One region of the Pseudarthrobacter adonitolis genome, then DNA from elsewhere that is predicted to be linked to it. Evidence: riboswitches for the same ligand, from Rfam matches in the RefSeq annotation. Region 1 holds a riboswitch; the other holds the start of a gene.
The links. Region 1 has a riboswitch for glycine ahead of ACZYZ4_RS18385 (aminomethyl-transferring glycine dehydrogenase). Riboswitches for the same ligand answer to the same signal wherever they lie in the genome.
Positions count from the first base shown of each region.

Region 2: linked by a shared signal. The riboswitch ahead of ACZYZ4_RS15320 (aminomethyl-transferring glycine dehydrogenase) and the one ahead of ACZYZ4_RS18385 (aminomethyl-transferring glycine dehydrogenase) in region 1 are both predicted to bind glycine.

Region 1 is NZ_JBVAYW010000031.1:355-6,122, forward strand. It holds partial or broken gene ACZYZ4_RS18385 (aminomethyl-transferring glycine dehydrogenase) at 1-1,388, opposite strand, end outside; glycine riboswitch at 1,546-1,643, opposite strand; gene ACZYZ4_RS18390 (TetR/AcrR family transcriptional regulator) at 1,825-2,364, opposite strand; gene ACZYZ4_RS18395 (MFS transporter) at 2,480-4,018, shown strand; gene ACZYZ4_RS18400 (Dps family protein) at 4,030-4,509, opposite strand; gene ACZYZ4_RS18405 (nitrilase-related carbon-nitrogen hydrolase) at 4,723-5,768, shown strand, end outside.
Region 2 is NZ_JBVAYW010000018.1:351-6,118, reverse strand. It holds gene ACZYZ4_RS15350 (LCP family protein) at 1-263, opposite strand, end outside; gene ACZYZ4_RS15345 (arsenate reductase/protein-tyrosine-phosphatase family protein) at 637-1,278, opposite strand; gene ACZYZ4_RS15340 (ArsR/SmtB family transcription factor) at 1,390-1,749, opposite strand; gene ACZYZ4_RS15335 (MFS transporter) at 1,754-2,983, opposite strand; gene ACZYZ4_RS15330 (DsbA family protein) at 3,152-3,820, shown strand; gene ACZYZ4_RS15325 (hypothetical protein) at 3,826-3,966, opposite strand; glycine riboswitch at 4,119-4,216, shown strand; partial or broken gene ACZYZ4_RS15320 (aminomethyl-transferring glycine dehydrogenase) at 4,377-5,768, shown strand, end outside.

The DNA.
Region 1 (5,768 bases):
CGTTCGAGGGCGGCATCCAGCGCGAACTCTTCCGTCATCTCGACCGATACGGCAGCAAAGACTTCCAGCACACCGGCGACGATGGCCCGGGTTGTGGTTTCATCGGCAGAGAGGCCCACGGTGTCGCCATCGATGTGGCGCAGGTTGATGCCCTTGGCTTCCGCGGCGGCAACAATCGCGGCAGCCTTGCCGGGCACGGAAACCGTGACGGTATCAAAGAAGCTTGTGTGCAGTACGTCCAGGCCGGCCGCCTTCAGGGATGCGGCGATGGTTACAGCGTGGCCGTGCGTGGCCTCGGCGATGGCCTTGAGGCCGTCGGGGCCGTGGTAGACGGCGTAGAACGAAGAGACGATGGCCAGCAGCGCCTGCGCGGTGCAGATGTTGGACGTGGCCTTCTCACGGCGGATGTGCTGCTCACGGGTCTGCAGCGCCAGACGGTACGCGGGGACACCGGCGTCGTCCTTGGACACACCCACGAGCCGGCCGGGCATGGACCGCTCCAGGCCCTTCGCCACCGCCATGTACGCGGCGTGCGGTCCGCCGAAGAACAACGGCACACCGAAACGCTGGGTGGAGCCGACGGCGATATCAGCGCCCTGCTCCCCGGGAGGGGTGATCAGCGTCAACGCCAACAGGTCCGCAGCGACCGTGACCAGCGCGCCGCGCTCCTTCGCGGCAGCAATCACCTCGGCGTGGTTGAAGACCCGGCCGGACACACCCGGCTGCTGCAGCACGATGCCATTGATAGCGCCCTCAGGCAGGCCCTTGGAGAGGTCCGCGACCTCCACCTCGAAACCGAGCGCCTCGGCGCGGCCCGTCACGATCGCGATGGTCTGCGGCAGGCAGTCAGCATCCAGGACCGTCTTGCCGTCCCGGGCGGAGGCGTTTTGTCCTACGGACTTATTTGCCCGGCGCATCATCAGGACGGCCTCGGCGACGGCCGTCGCTTCGTCCAGCAGCGACGCATTCGCGATCGGCAGTCCCACCAGGTCCTGGACCATGGTCTGGAAGTTCAGCAGCGCCTCCAGCCGGCCCTGGGAAATCTCCGGCTGATACGGCGTGTAAGCCGTGTACCAGGCCGGGGCCTCAAGGATGTTCCGGCGGATGACCGCGGGCGTCACAGTGTCGTAATAGCCCTGCCCGATCATCTGCACAGCGGTCTTGTTCTTCGCCGCCAGCTCCCGCAGCTCCGCAAGGACCTCAACCTCACTCAGGGCGTCCTTGAGGCGGAGGGCCACATCCTGCCTGATGCCGTTGGGGACGGCAGTATCCACCAGCGCGTCCACAGTGCCGTAGCCGACGGCCTTGAGCATGGAGTCGATATCGGACTGGCGGCGGGCACCAATATGCCGGTCAACGAAAGTGGCCGAGGCCGAATTAACACTCACAGGGAACTCCATTACTAAGGCGGCGCAGGGTACGCCACATCGATTCGGGTTCCTCCCCGCTCTGTATTGGACCTGAGAGTTTCCGCGCCCACCTGCTTTACGCAGGCGACGCTTGCACCGTCGGTGAGCCCGTTGCCGGACTGCTTTCCAGAGTTGCCTAACCGCGGCGGTACGTGGGCCTGAGAGATTCCCGGAGAGGATTTGCTCCTACGGCGCCTGCTGAACGTACCGGCAGAACTCTCCCGCCGCAGATCAAAGGCATATTCAGATTGTTGTGCCGGCCGCAGTTTTGCCGCCACGAGGTCCAATTCTCCTACGCCCCGGGCCACCGGGCAAATGAGGTCGTTGGATTCTGCGCAATCATTCCGGTGTGACGCTCCAGCGCGTCCGGATACACGCGGGCCGCACCGGGGACCCTCCGAATGATGGAGCAGAATCAGCCCCGCAGCCGCTCCACGGCAGCAAGGAGCTCCTCAATGTCTGCATGCCTGCCCCGGCCGTAACCGGTGGTGCCGCTTTCCCACATGGCGTTGAAATACAGCCCGTCCCCCATGTACAGCACTGCTTTCGCCATGGCCGGGCCGACGTCGGCTGCGATCAGGTCCAACCACTGCTGCTGGATCGCGGCAAAGCGGCGCCGGGCCTCTTCATGGGCCACTTCGGCCAGTCGCGTGGCGGCCACAAAGGAGCGGTCCATCGGCGAATCGGACCAGAGCGAGGAACGGATGAAGTAGGCCGCCGCACCTTCGGCTGCTGCGGCCATCAGTGCGAGATCCTCGACGGCCAAGCGATCCAACCGTTCCAGGACCGCAGCGATCAGCGCCTCCTTGTTGGGGAAATGGTAGAGCAATCCGCCCTTGGACACGCCGGCCCGCCTGGCCACCGCGTCCAACGTGGCAGCACGCTCCCCCACATCGATCAGGAGTTCTTCAAAAGCGTCAAGGACTGCATCGCGTGCGACGGGATTTCTGGCCATGGCTTCAATCATGCATGTTCCGGGCCTCGTTTCTTAACTGTACCGTCTGGACGGTATAGTTATCGATATGACATTGTCCGCACAGTCCAACCAGAACACCCAAAGCACATCCACCATGGCAGCCGGTCTCCGGCCGTCAGGGCCTGCGAAGGCGCCCTGGCGCGACTGGCTCGCGCTGGCCCTGCTGATGTTTCCGGTGCTCCTGGTTGCTGTGGACAACACGGCGTTGACGTTTGCGCTTCCGGCCATCGCGAGCAGCCTGGAAACCACCGGAGTCCATTTGCTGTGGATTGTGGACGCCTATCCCCTGGTGCTTGCCGGTTTGCTGGTTGCCATGGGCAGCCTAGGTGACCGGATCGGGCGCCGCCGGCTGCTGCTGACCGGCAGCGTTGGATTCGCCGCGGTCTCAGCAGCAACAGCCTTCGCCCCCAGCGCGGAGTGGCTGATAGCGGGACGGGCGATGCTGGGGTTCTTCGGCGCCATGCTGATGCCCTCAACCCTGTCGCTGATCCGCAACATTTTTCCGGACCCAAACCGGCGTCGGCTGGCCGTGGCCATCTGGGCAGCCGGCTTCTCCGGCGGCGCCGCCCTGGGTCCCATCTTTGGGGGCTGGCTGGTGGAGCAGTTCTGGTGGGGCGCCATCCTGCTTGTCGCTGTGCCCATCATGCTGCCCCTGCTGGCATTCGGCCCGGCGTTCATCCCGGAATCAAAAGATCCGCGGCCCGGAGTGGTGGACGTGCCCAGCATCGCCCTGTCCCTGCTGGTTATGGTGCCCGTTGTGTATGGCGTCAAGGAACTGGCAACCGAAGGTTTCGGAGCCGCTCCGGTGGGGCTCGTTGCCTTTGGCCTGGCCATGGGCGTCGTCTTTGTCCGCCGCCAGCGGCGGCTGGCCAGCCCCCTGCTGGACATGTCCCTGTTCGGCAACCGGGTCTTCAGCACTGCCATCACGGCAAATGTGCTGGCCCTGTTCTCCTTCAACGGCTTCATCCTGTTCCTCGCCCAGCACCTGCAGCTCCTGGACGGGATGACGCCGTCGGCTGCCGGAATAGCCATGATCCCGGCTTTGGTGGCCACAGTGTTGGCCGGGCTGGCAGTGGTGCCGCTGGTCCGGAAAGTGCGGCCGGGCTTTGTGGTGGCGGGTGGCCTGGCCCTGAGCGCCACCGGCTACGGAATCGTCGTCTTTGGTGATCACGGCTCCGGCCCGGCCCTCCTCCTGGCCGCGCTGCTTATCCTCGCCCTAGGCGTGGGCACAGCGGAAACCATTTCCAATGACCTCATCCTGGGCTCCGTTCCAGCGGAGAAGTCAGGCGCCGCGGCCGCCATCTCGGAAACGGGGTATGAGGTGGGGTCCCTGCTGGGGACAGCGGTGCTCGGCTCCATCCTGACCGCTTCCTACCAGCGCAATCTCCGGCTGCCGGCCGGGGTGGAAGAAACGGCGTCCGGCACTGCCATGCACCAGGCCGGCGAAACTTTGGCGGGCGCCGTGGAACTGGCCGCCAGCCTGCCTGCCCCCCTGGCCGAAGCGCTCCGCGGCGCAGCGCGCCACGCGTTCAATTCGGGTGTCCACACCACTGCGGCAATTGCGCTGGCACTGATGGCGAGCGTGGCAGTCCTTGCCGCCGTCGTACTCCGGAAGGTTCCGACGGCGGACTAGGACTGCCGGGCCTACTTGGCGTCAGGGGATGTGACGCTGGCGGAGGCCTTCATGGTCTCGGCGTTCACCATCCACGCGTACTGCTCCAGCTTGGCAATGAATTCGTGGAGCAGGTCCGCGGTGGTGGGGTCCTCTTCGTCCACTTCGTCATGGACCTTGCGCATGGTGCCCACTGCGGCCTCAAGCGCAGCAACGATCCGCTCGATGGCGTCCTTCGTGTTGATGAGGCCTTCGGGGAAGTGGGCCAGGCTGGTGGATTTTGCCACGGTGGCGCTGCGGCCGTCCGGCAGGGCATGCAGGGCGCGCATCCGCTCGGCCATATCGTCCGCGAACTGCCGGGCGGCATCCACGATTTCGTCCAGCTGCAGGTGAAGGTCCCGGAAGTTGGTCCCCACAATGTTCCAGTGGGCCTGCTTGCCCTGGATGTGCAGCTCAATCAGGTCCGCGAGTACGGCCTGCAGATTGTTGGTCAGGGTCGGTGAAGCTTTCATGAATCCTCCTCGATTGGTCCAGTAGTCCCGACGCTATCAGCCATAGGATCGATCGCGGCAGGCCGAAAACAAATTTCTCAGTGAGCTTACTAATCCGGCCGGAGCGTCATAAATGAATGGAATTCATTGAAACCATTGCGCGAAAGCTGTTCGTCGTCCATACTAAATGAACGTCATTCATTTAGTGACGGTCGTCTCACTGGAAGTAAGCACATGATTGAAATTTCCTGCCTCGACTCACCCACCTCACTGGCCCGGACAACGCCGTCCGTCCGCCCTGCCCTTCGGGTGGGCGTCGTACAGCACCGCTGGCATGCAGACACTGCCGTCCTGCAGTCTGAACTCGATGAAGGAATCGGCCGGGCCGCCCGGCTCGGTGCGTCGGTTGTGTTCCTGCCCGAACTGACCCTCTCCCGCTACCCGGCAGACACGCGCCCTGAGAATGACGTCCCCCGGCACGGATCGGAGCAACCCGGCGCGGTCCGGCCCCGGCCGTCGGATATCGCTGAGGACCTGCTCACCGGGCCCACCTTCCGGTTTGCTGCCGAGTCGGCCCGCCGCCACGGGGTGGCTGTCCATGCCTCGCTGTACCAGCAGGCGGAGAACCCGGATGGCAGCGACGACGGTCTGGGGCTGAACACAGCCATCCTGGTGTCGTCCGAGGGTGACCTGCTCGCCCGCACGCACAAGCTACACATTCCGGTTACCGCCGGCTACTACGAAGACAAGTACTTCCGCCAGGGGCCGGCGGCCGCGGATGCCTACGAGGTCCACGCGCCGGCTGAACTGGGCGGCGCCCGGCTGGGCATGCCCACCTGCTGGGACGAATGGTTCCCGGAGGTAGCCCGGCTCTACTCCCTCGGCGGCGCAGAGATCCTGGTCTACCCCACCGCGATCGGCTCAGAGCCGGACCACCCGGATTTCGACACCCAGCCGCTGTGGCAGCAGGTGATTGTCGGCAACGGCATCGCCAACGGCCTGTTCATGGTTGCCCCCAACCGCTGGGGCGATGAAGGAACGCTGAACTTCTACGGCTCCTCCTTCATCTCCGATCCGTACGGCCGCGTCCTGGTGCAGGCCCCGCGTGACGCCTCCGCAGTGCTCGTGGCAGACCTCGACCTGGACCAGCGGCGGGACTGGCTGACGCTCTTCCCCTTCCTGTCCACGCGCCGTCCCGATACCTACGGCCGGCTCACGGAGCCGGTACGCCGCGACCAACCGCTCGGCGGCGAAGAGGCTGGGCTCGGGAATTCGACAAG
Region 2 (5,768 bases), on a different contig from region 1:
GGGGGAGGGGCTGGTGCCGGTGGGGGCGTCGTCTCCGAGGGAGTGGGGGTGGCCGTGGCAGTGTCAGTGATGATGGGCGCCGGGGCTGCAACTTCCGCGGCCGGCCGGGTGAACAGCAGGGCGGCCACGGCGACGACGGCCACCAGTACCAGCGACAGCACCGCCGCGATCACGCGGCGCCGTTTCAGCGCGGCAGGCGCAGCAGGCTCGGGCTCGGAAGGGGCCGGGCCGATCGGATCAGGACCGTTTGGGGTGCTCACCATGACTTAGTGTCCGCCCTCGGACCCGGTTACGGCTATAGCGCGGAGCGTGTCGTTTCCGAGCCGTAACGTACGACGGCGGCGCGCCGGGTTCAGTGGAAAGCCCCCGCAGTGCGGGGCGCACTAGGCTCTTGATCAGGAACGGGATATCTGTGGGGGATCTGATGGAAAATACGAAGCCAGTTCTGCCGCGCGGCGAGTGACACGGCGCTTGTGATCGTCGCCATAACCTTCGTGCTCTACGCCATGTTCGGCTTTCTTCACCGGCATTTGGTGCGCCGGGCTCACCTTGCTCTGGGGCTGAAGGCAGACGGAATGTTCGCGGAAGTGCGTGAAGTTACTCCCGAGGCGGCGTCGGCCCCTCGTTAGCGCCGACTCAAGCGGGAAGGTTCAGCCGGGCGTGCCGCAGGACAGAAACAATGGCAGGGGCCAGTTCATCTTCCATCTGGCGGTAGATCTCGGGGCTGCGCCGGTAGGGGTCGATGATGTCGTTTTCTGAGGAATCCGCCGGCAGTGACAGGTGCCGGACGGACACGGCCTGCGCGGGCAGCCCCCGCCAGAAGGCGGTGTTGGCGCTGAGGGGACTGCCGCCGTCGGGCGATACCGGAACCTTTGCGGCACTGTCCGCGCGTTCGTCCAGGACGTCGAGCATGCGGGCGAACTCGCGGATGGTGAAGGTGCGCTTGAGCAGGGAGGCGTCCAACTGGAGCACTTCGCCGCGGTGGCCCGAGGTCATGGTGAGCACCAGGTCCACGCCGCGCAGGATCCTGCTGGTCAGCTGCCGCGAGACGAAACCGTCCGGGTTCCCGCCAAAGGTGCGCACGATGTCTCCGGACAGCGGCTGCATGGGGTCGCCCACCATGGCCCGGGTTCCGGCGCTGGTGACCTCAAATCCGCCCGGCATCACCTGGTCCAGCCCGGCCTGCAGCAGCCGTTCGGCCACGGGGGAACGGCAGATGTTGCCGGTGCAGACCGTCAGGATCCTCACGGGTGCGGGGGCAGATACGGGGGATTCCACGGAACTTCTCTTTCCAGCCGATGCGCAGGACCGGTGCGGCCCGTCGTGTCTTTCAACTTAACACGTGCGGGCCTGGCCGGGCCTAAAACGGCCGACGGCGGCGCGGAGCGGTCAGCCGTGGCTGGGTTCCCCGGTGACGGTGTGGTCGGCATGGTTCAGGCCTTCCAGGACCAGCCGTGCCAGGTGGCCGTCCGCGATGCTGTAGACCACCCTGCGACTGATTTTTTGTGTGCTGACGAGGCCGCTGAAGCGGAGCTTGGCCAGGTGCTGGCTGACTGAGGTCCGGGAGGCCCCGGTGCGTTCCACCAGGGTGGTGACGTCGGCCGGTTCCTGGGTCAGGAGCCAGAGCACGTGCAGGCGGGTGGGATCGGAGAGCATCCGGAACGTGGCCGTCGCGGCATCCAGCCGGCGGGCATCGGGGAGCCTGGGGTGGTGAAGGCTCGGTGTGGTGACGCGTTGGGCCTCTTCCACCGGATCACCCTTTCCTGCTGGCCGGTTCTGCGCCGGTCCTGGAGGCAGCCGGCCAGAATTTCAGCGCCGCTGCTGTACTGATCATAGCCACCACAGCCAGGACTGCGGCGGCCCCGGGCTGGCCAGCGGCCGCGCCGATCCAGCCGGCTACCGGGTAGGTGATGATGAAGCACGCGTGGGAGAGGGAGAACTGGGCGGTGAAGATGTAGGTCCGCGTGCTTTCCGTTGCGGAGCGGCGCAGCAGCCGGGCCGAAGGGGTGCTGACCATCGAGGTCCCGGCCCCCAGGAGAACCCAGAGCCCCAGCAGCATGAGCCACGGCCCGGCAGTCGCCAGCAGCACAAACGTGCCGGCGAGGCCAAGGCCAAGAAGCGCAGCTCCGGCCATCATCAACGAACGGTCGGCTATTCGGTCCAGCGCACTGGGTGCGCTGAGCGCGACAGCCATCGAACCTGCGCCGAAACAGGCCAGGGCGATGGCGACGTCGGCATTGGATCCTGCGAACAGGTCCCGGGCATAGACCACCGTGTTGATCAGCACCAGGGCTGTAGCGGCCGCCACGGCCAGATTCAGTGCGAGGAGGCCGCGCAGTTCCGGCGTCTTCGTAAAGATCCGTGCACCCAGGGTGGTGCGGCGCCAGAGTGATCCTTCCTGACGGGCTGCCGGTCTTGCAGGCAGCCTGGTGGTCACCACCAGTGCCGCCGAGAACATAAAGCCTGCCACGGTGCCGAGGAAAAGTTCGTGGAAGGTAAGTACGGACAGGAGTGCGGCGGCCAGGGCCGGGCTGATCAGGGATTCCAGGTCATACGCGAGGCGGGAGAGTGACAGGGCCCGCGTGTACTGCCGTTCGTCGGGAAGCACCACCGGGATCAGGGCCTGGAAGGCGGGCGTGAACGTAGCCGAGACGCTCTGAAGCATAAAGACCAGCACATAGATTTGCCAGGCCTGATCCACCGCGGGCAGCATCAGGGCGATTCCTCCACGGACCAGGTCGGCGGCCACCAGGACCCGCTTTTTTGGCAGCTTTTCCACCACGGCCGCCATGACTGGCGCGACGAAGACGTAGGCCAGCATCTTTATGGTCAGCGCTGTCCCGAGCACGGCCCCGGCCTGTGCTCCTGCAAGGTCGAACGCCAGCAGTCCGAGGGCCACCGTCAGCAAACCGGTCCCCAGCAAGGCAACAATCTGGGCTGAGAAGAGCTTCCGGTAGGCGCGAACGGCCAGAATTTCGATCATAAGGATCCTTCAATCAAAACAATGTGTGCGTACTTATGCACCTATTGTAGCCACGAGACCGGGCGATGACGGCCAGGAAAGGCCCGGTGATGCGTAGCGTCCGAGCGTGCCGGCTACCTCTGGCTATGATCGAGCTACCTGGTTTCTGAGCTGAGGGGGACACTACCGATGAGTGCCGTCACCGTTGCGCGCAACGTCCGCGTCGCTATCTGGACTATTTTGGCGGTCCTTGTCGCTGGGGGCCTGATCTGGTTCACTGTGTTTACCGCGAACAAACCCGCTTCACCCGTGCCGCCGGCGTCCGCTGATTCCCAGGTGGCGAGGGAAGACAGCCACCGGCTCACCAGCCCACCGGCCGAAAAAGCCCAGCTGGTCGAGTTTCTGGACTTCGAATGCGAGGCCTGCCGCGCCGCCGAGCCCTTGGTGGCGGAGCTGAAGGAGGAGTACGGGGACCGGATCACGTTCATCCACCGCTACTTCCCCCTGCCCGGACACCTGAACTCCGGCACCGCAGCGCTCGCCGCCGAGGCCGCCGCGCGCCAGGGGCACTACGAACCGATGGTCACGAAGCTTTTCGCGACCCAGCCCGAATGGGGCGAAAAGCAGGACTCCCAGGCGGCCCTCTTCAGGACCTACGCGGAAGGCCTCGGCCTCGACATGGCCCGGTTCGATCAGGATGTTGCCGCCGAGGACACCAAGGAACGGATCCGCCGGGACATCGCGGACGGAAAAGCCCTTGGTGTTACCGGCACCCCGGCGTTCTTCCTCAAAGGCGAAAAACTGACCCTCAACACCGAAGCCCAGTTCCGGCAACTGCTCGACGATGCCGTCAAGTAACGCTGTTATGCGTCGCCGCTTGAACGGACCGAGGCCGCAACAGCCTCATTCAATTCGTCGCGCATGAGCTCCACGGCCAGGTTCGTCGAGCGGTTGAGCAGGCGAGCGACCTGCGGCGTTCGTCCCAGCCTGACTGGATTTCCCATCGATTGCTCCGTAGGGGCCCTTATAGCTCCCCAAAGGGGCGGTTACGGAGCAATCGATGGTGATGCGACGCCGTCGCCAGTGGAAATCTTGCGCGCGCGCCAAAGTCCGGCTAACCTGTGAGACGTGTCACTGACGAAGTGGCACATGCTTTTGATCTGCGGCGGGAGAGTTCTGCCGGTACGTTCAGCAGGCGCCGTAGGAGCAAATCCTCTCCGGGAATCTCTCAGGCCCACGTACCGCCGCGGTTAGGCAACTCTGGAAAGCAGTCCGGCAACGGGCTCACCGACGGTGCAAGCGTCACCTGCGTAAAGCAGGTGGGCGCGGAAACTCTCAGGTCCAATACAGAGCGGGGAGGAACCCGAATCAATGTGGCGTACCCAGCGCGCCACCTGAATTATGGAGTTCCTTCATGACCATCCAGTCGTCCCCTTCCACCTTTGCCGATCGGCATATTGGTGCGCGCCGCCAGTCCGATATCGACTCCATGCTCAAGGCTGTTGGCTATGACAGCATTGACGGCCTCGTGGACGTTGCCGTCCCCGACTCCATCCGCCAGGCCAAGCCGCTGGCCCTCAAGGACGCCCTGAGTGAGGTTGAGGTCCTTGCGGAGCTGCGGGAGCTGGCGGCGAAGAACAAGACCGCTGTGCAGATGATCGGGCAGGGCTATTACGACACTGTGACGCCCGCGGTCATCCGCCGGAACATCCTTGAGGCCCCGGCCTGGTACACGGCTTACACGCCGTATCAGCCGGAGATTTCCCAGGGCCGGCTGGAGGCGCTGCTGAACTTCCAGACCATGGTCCAGGACCTGGTGGGACTGCCGATCGCGAATGCGTCGCTGCTGGACGAAGCGACGGCCGTCGCCGAGGCCGTCCTGATGATGCGCAGGGCAAATAAGTCCGTAGGACAAAACGCCTCCGCCAGGGACGGCAAGACGGTCCTGGATGCTGACTGCCTGCCGCAGACCATCGCGATCGTGAAGGGCCGCGCCGAGGCGCTCGGTTTCGAGGTGGAGGTCGCGGACCTCTCCAAGGGCCTGCCTGAGGGCGCTATCAATGGCATCGTGCTGCAGCAGCCGGGTGTGTCCGGCCGGGTCTTCAACCACGCCGAGGTGATTGCTGCCGCGAAGGAGCGCGGTGCGCTGGTCACGGTCGCTGCGGACCTGTTGGCGTTGACGCTGATCACCCCTCCCGGGGAGCAGGGCGCTGATATCGCCGTCGGCTCCACCCAGCGTTTCGGTGTGCCGTTGTTCTTCGGCGGACCGCACGCCGCGTACATGGCGGTGGCGAAGGGCCTGGAGCGGTCCATGCCCGGCCGGCTCGTGGGTGTGTCCAAGGACGACGCCGGTGTCCCCGCGTACCGTCTGGCGCTGCAGACTCGTGAGCAGCACATCCGCCGTGAGAAGGCCACGTCCAACATCTGCACCGCGCAGGCGCTGCTGGCCATCGTGTCTTCGTTCTACGCCGTCTACCACGGCCCCGACGGCCTCAAGGCCATCGCCGAGCAGGTCCACCACAACGCCCGCACCCTGGCCACCACGCTCAAGATCGCCGGCCGCGAACTGGTCACGGAAACCTTCTTCGACACCGTCACGGTCCGCGTCCCGGGCAAGGCCGCGAAGGTCATCGCCGCCGCCGAGGCACGCGGCATCAACCTGCGCCACATCGATGCGGACACCATCGGCGTCTCCGCTGATGAAACCACGACGACGGATGTCCTCTCCGCGATCGCCGTCGCCTTCGGTGCTGGTCCTGTCGTCGACGCGAAGGGCATTGAACTGCCCGAATCGGTGCTCCGCACC